2 linked regions of the Sporosarcina pasteurii genome follow. The protein of the gene in region 2 interacts with the protein of the main gene of each other region in a pairwise test. Links are inferred from orthologs where the notes say so. Each region holds a gene or a part of one and is shown on either strand. Other genes may lie near its edges.

Region 1 (3,067 bases), 1.5 Mb from region 2 along the record:
TCGAGCGCTTCATTTTCCTTTGCGAATTCGTGAAGGATTTTTGCAGGTGCTATAACATCATCTTCAGAAAACGCAATTGCGTTTGGTCCTACTAAATGTTCGTTTAGCCCTTCAAAGCCAACCTCTTCAGCTGCACGACGTGACATTGAGTTTTTGTAAACCTTAAAATCAACGCCCTGTTCACGAAGGTTTTTACGAAGCTCTGTAACTTGACTTACGTTTAAACCACGGTAGTCAACCACTACGACAGTCGCTGCTGATTTCATCTTCTCAGAGATTTCAGTTACAACCGCTTGTTTCGCTTCTAATACTTTGCTCATCTGGACACCTCCTAGATTATTTTTCAAGTTCTTATACCGATATAAAAAGCCCCCGGTCTACATTGGAGACCCGAGGGCAGAAAAAGTCGTCTTCTTCAATACGAAAAGATCGTCTTGTCCTCGGCAGGATCATTAAGCGGCATGCCACCCCTGCGGTCTACGGTACAAAATACTTATATATTTTACAACGCTCATCATGTTATCACAGGACAAGCATATTGTCAATAGTTTATTTTACAGTTACGCCTGAAGTATCAATTTTCAAAGCAGGACCCATTGTTGTAGTTACGTGTACAGAACGCATATACGTTCCCTTCGCAGCTGCTGGGCGAGCTTTTTCAATTGCATCGAAAACTGCCAAGAAGTTTTCTTCTAGCTTTTCATCTTCGAATGAAACTTTTCCGATTGGCGCATGTACGATACCCGCTTTGTCAGCACGGTACTCAACTTTACCAGCTTTGATTTCTTCAACAGCTTTTGCAACATCAAATGTTACAGTACCTGTTCTTGGGTTTGGCATAAGTCCTTTTGGTCCAAGGATACGACCAATTTTACCAACTTCACCCATCATATCTGGTGTTGCTACGATAACGTCAAATTCAAACCAACCTTGTTGGATTTTGTTAATGAAGTCCGCATCGCCAACGTAGTCTGCACCCGCCGCTTCCGCTTCTTTAAGTTTTTCACCTTTAGCGAAAACTAGAACACGTTGAGTTTTACCAGTACCGTTCGGCAGAACTACTGCTCCACGTACTTGCTCATCGTTTTTCTTAACATCAATACCAAGACGGAATGCGACTTCTACTGTTGCGTCAAAGTTTGTTGTGCTTGTCTTTTTCGCAAGTTCGATAGCTTCTTTTACGTCGTACAGTTTTGAGTTGTCGACAAGCTTCATCGCTTCTGTAAACTTTTTACCTCTTTTAGCCATTTTAATTTCCTCCTATGTTGTGGTGTTAACGGATAATGAACCTCCCACGAATAAAGGCTGCGTGTCCCGGAGAACAACCGCAACCCAACCAAAGCGTAACTCTATTTCAAGGAATCAGTCTTCGATTGTGATTCCCATACTGCGTGCAGTACCTTCAACCATTGCCATCGCCGCTTCAACTGATGCTGCGTTTAAGTCTGGCATCTTTTGTTCTGCAATTTCGCGAACTTTGTCGCGTTTCACAGTTGCAACCTTCGTTTTGTTTGGTTCGCCTGAACCTTTTTGAAGATTTGCAGCAACCTTCAGCAATACTGCTGCCGGTGGAGTTTTAGTAATAAATGTAAATGAACGATCTTCAAATACAGTGATTTCAACAGGAATGATTAAGCCTGCTTGATCTGCTGTACGTGCGTTGAATTCTTTACAGAATCCCATGATGTTCACACCTGCTTGACCTAGCGCTGGTCCAACTGGTGGAGCCGGGTTCGCTTTTCCTGCAGGAATTTGTAATTTTACAACCGTAGAAACTTTTTTAGCCACGAGACACACCTCCTTAAGTCCGTGATGTGGTAATTGGGTTTCCCCTCCCACTCAAATATGTGTCTGCCGATTCGCATCGGGAGAATCAATCATCTTATCTCACGCTATCAATTGATAGCCTGACCTTTGAAATGATAACATTCTTTCGCCTCTTATGCAAGTAGCAGAGTAATTAATTTTTTTGTACTTGATCAAAATCTAATTCCATCTTCGTTTCACGGCCAAACATATCTACCGCGACTTTAACTTTTTGCTTCGCCATATCGATTTCTTCGACCTTACCTTGGAAATCAGCAAATGGTCCTTCAAGCACTTGAACCACTTCACCAATTTCAATATCAAGTTCAGCAACCTTATCTTTGACACCCATTTGCTTAAGAATAAAGTCAACTTCCTCTTCTAATAACGGCGTCGGCTTAGTTCCTCCACCAGACGAACCAATAAATCCTGTCACCCCTGGCGTATTACGAACAACATACCAAGAATCGTCCGTCATAATTGTCTCAACAAGCACGTACCCTGGGAATGTTTTTTTCATCACCGTACGCTTTTTGCCGTCTTTAAAATCGGTCTCTTCCTCTTCCGGAACAATCACCCGAAAGATTTTATCTTGCATACCCATTGTTTCAACGCGTGCCTCAAGGTTTGCTTTCACTTTGTTTTCATAGCCTGAATACGTATGAACAACGTACCAATTTTTTTCTATTTCCATATATATAAGGACTTTAAGTCCGTCCCTCCTTTCACCACGAGTAGTTCAAAAGCGTAAAACGCCCGACACTAGATGCAGAATCTCTAGCATAGTACTTACCCATAGTTCGAAATTTTATAGTTTCCCAAAGAATTAAAAAACCCGTTCATACAATCAGACGGGCTATTTCTAAGGGATTCATAATTTTTATTTATTATTATATTATAGCGTAACGTACGTAAATTTTAAAAGCTTACGTACCAATCCATTAATTTTGAAATGCCGAGATCGGTGATACCAAAATAAACCGCCATGAAAATGACTGTCACAAGAACAACAATCGTATAGCGCGTCAATTCTTTACGCTTTGGCCAACTTACTTTTCTCATTTCCGAAACGACTTGCTTCAAGAAATTACTTATCTTCCCCATGTTTATCGTAACCCTCCGAAATAAGATGTATTACTTTAACTAAACATCTATGAATAAGCGATTCTTTCCTATCCACTTTATTCATCCCAGAAACAAAAAGCCGCTTCTACCACTTTAGAAGTGGTGTGATGAACATTGTTGAATCAAGTTAAACGGT
Region 2 (2,862 bases):
TAAATACCTTTCACATGAATGAGTAATAAAAGTGATTGAACTGCTGAAATAGCATTTCAAGTCAATCCTTATAGATCAATCATTGCCCTTCCCTCCCAGTTACTAATCGTCGGCCCCATCTCACGAAAGCTTTTAGTCATGTATGTTAAACCAGTAACAGAAGAGGGGTAATTAACTGTATAGTTCGCATGACTTATCTATTTTGTGCAAAAATAAGACCTTTCTATTTTAATATAGAAAGGTCTTACTCTATCCAATCGTGATTTCACTTGGCAATGCTGCCAAATCCGTACGCCATTATCATGTAGTCCAGCACTGATTAACCCAGTTATGAGCTGATCATGTTTTTTCATCTATTATTCAAATTCATAAGAAACAGCAGATAAAAAGTATAACGGCGCAGTTTCAGTTCTTAATATACGCGGCCCAAGTGCGACTGGTAGAAACTTAGCTTCTTGCAATGCCTCTGCTTCATTTCTTGATAATCCGCCTTCTGGACCGAATACAATGAGAACGTTTTGATTTGGTGATAGATTTTTCACCCTATCTGCCAAACGTGGTCGTTCTTCTCGTTTTGCTGCTTCTTCATCAGCAAATAAGCAAACATCAAACTCCTGTCCTTTGGCAATTAATTGTTTAATGGTAAGAGGACTTTCAATTCTTGGAATGATTGTACGATGACATTGCTCAGCTGCTTGATGTGCAATTTTTTGTAATCGTTCAATCCTTTTAGTTCCCTTTTTATCGTCCCATTTCACAATCGAGCGTTCTGCCTTAAAAAGAACCACTTCTGAAACGCCCAGTTCCGTTCCTTTTTGGACAATCAAATCATGCTTGTCACCTTTGGCTAACCCACACGCAATTGTAATGTGCACGGGTAGTTCATTTTCCGGAAGTGACTCGCCTTCTTTTTGAACAATTACTTTATCCTCGGTGATGTCTTTTATTGTCGTAATGAAAGCCTCCGCCTCGGCGACAACAATAATTTTTTCATCAATTGCCATCCGCATCACTTGAACAATATGTTTGTAGTCCTCGCCAAATAAAACAGCTTCTCCATTAGGATTGAAGCTTGTTTCTAAGAAATATCGTTGCAAACTGATCACTCGCCTTTTTTCTTTGCAATTAGCGCTACCCAATCTTCCATCAAAACAGATTCAATGATTTCAAATCCTTTTTCAGTAAGATCCGCTTTTACTTCATCACGCTTTTCTTCAATAATGCCTGATACGATAAAAAGGCCGTCCTCTGGTAAGAGATTTGCAGCATCTTGAGAGAAAGACATAATGACATCCGCTAAAATATTGGCGATAATGATGTTTGGTTTAAAATCGATAGACTCAAGTAAATTGCCTTGAGTAACATGGACAGTACCGTCCACATGGTTCAAACGAATATTTTCTTTAGCGGCGGCTACTGCTACTTCATCTAAGTCAAGTGCATAAACACTTTTTGCGCCAAGCATTGCTGCCCCAATAGAAAGAACACCAGAACCAGTTCCTACATCTACAACGGTATCACCATTATGAACGTACTTTTCAAGTGCTTGCATGCACATGACTGTTGTTGGATGAGTTCCTGTACCGAATGCCATTCCCGGGTCTAACTCGACAATGAGTTCGTCTGATTCGACTGGCGTGTAGTTTTCCCATGTAGGGACAATTGTAAAGCGGCCAGAAATTTTAACGGGATGGTAATATTGTTTCCAAGCAGTTGCCCAGTCTTCCTCATCTACTTCAGATGTTTTTATTTTATTCAACCCTACATCTAATCCATAACGTGGAAGGTCGGCAATTGCCTGTTCAATATCTTTCATCGTTTCAATAAGAAAACTATTTACCGGTAAATAAGCTTTCACGATAACGCCTTCAGTCGGAAAATCATTTTTATCTAGCTCATAAATTTCCCCAAAAACATTTTCACGGGGCAAATGTGGCTCTTTAGAATCCTCAATAATTACTCCGCTTGCGCCTGCTTCATGAAATATATTCGCAACCGCTTCTGTCGCTGCATGTGTCGTATGGATAGCTATTTCCGACCATTTCAAACTGATTCAATCCTTTCAGTCGCCTTTAATAGTGCGTTTAATTTTATCAAATAGAGAACTTGAGTATTCTTCTGGGCTATCTCCACCAATAGCTGCAAATTGACGCATTAGTTCCTTTTGTTTTTCTGTCATTTTCTTAGGAGTGATGACTTTAACAATGACATGTTGATCACCGATTCCCCGACCATGAACATTCTTCACACCTTTTCCTCTTAAGCGGAATCTTGTTCCTGTTTGGGTCCCTGCTGGAATTTTTAAGTTTACATTACCTTGCACTGTAGGTACTTCAATTTCGTCACCTAAAGCTGCTTGCGGGAATGTGAGTGCCAATTCTAAATAGATATCATCGTCTTCACGGATAAATTTCTCATGCGGTCTGACGCGGAAAACAATATATAAATCTCCTGTAGGTCCACCGTTTACACCTGGTTCTCCTTGACCGGAAACTCGTAATTGTTGACCATCATCAACGCCTTCAGGAATCGTCACTTTAATTTTCACTGATTTTTTAACAGTTCCTGCCCCTCTACATGTCGTACATTTTTCAGGAATAAATTTACCTGTCCCTCCACAGTGATGACAAGCTCTTCTATTCACCATTCTTCCAAGTGGCGTATCTTGCGTTATGCTAATTTCACCAGACCCGTTACAATGCGAACATGTTTTCGCAGAAGTTCCTTTTTTGGCACCTGAGCCATCGCATGTACCGCAATTTTCGTCTCTAGGGATTTCAATTTCTGTTTCTTTTCCAAAAACAGCCTCCATAAAGTCAATCGTCATTGTATATTGCAGGTCATTTCCTTTTCTAGGCGCAT

Evidence for each region. Proteins that work in one complex are often made in the same cells at the same time.
Region 1: the proteins of prmA (region 2) and rplK interact in binary tests that used the Escherichia coli proteins (3 or more experiments, as listed by UniProt). The link is inferred for Sporosarcina pasteurii from one-to-one orthologs.

The regions. Positions count from the first base shown.
Region 1 is NZ_CP160452.1:3,132,873-3,135,939, forward strand. The notes cover bases 76-3,067. They hold rplK (50S ribosomal protein L11), read right to left. Parts: upstream 1,789-3,067; coding sequence 1,363-1,788; downstream 76-1,362. Other genes in these bases: rplJ (50S ribosomal protein L10), read right to left, coding at 76-320; rplA (50S ribosomal protein L1), read right to left, coding at 550-1,248; nusG (transcription termination/antitermination protein NusG), read right to left, coding at 1,961-2,494; secE (preprotein translocase subunit SecE), read right to left, coding at 2,725-2,910; rpmG (50S ribosomal protein L33), read right to left, coding at 3,059-3,067. Outside these bases: more of rplJ, read right to left, coding at 1-75. UniProt on the Escherichia coli protein: Forms part of the ribosomal stalk which helps the ribosome interact with GTP-bound translation factors.
Region 2 is NZ_CP160452.1:1,650,098-1,652,959, forward strand. What follows is about bases 76-2,862. They hold prmA (50S ribosomal protein L11 methyltransferase), read right to left. Parts: upstream 2,048-2,862; coding sequence 1,103-2,047; downstream 76-1,102. Other genes in these bases: AB1H92_RS07655 (16S rRNA (uracil(1498)-N(3))-methyltransferase), read right to left, coding at 357-1,097; dnaJ (molecular chaperone DnaJ), read right to left, coding at 2,063-2,862. UniProt on the Escherichia coli protein: Methylates ribosomal protein L11.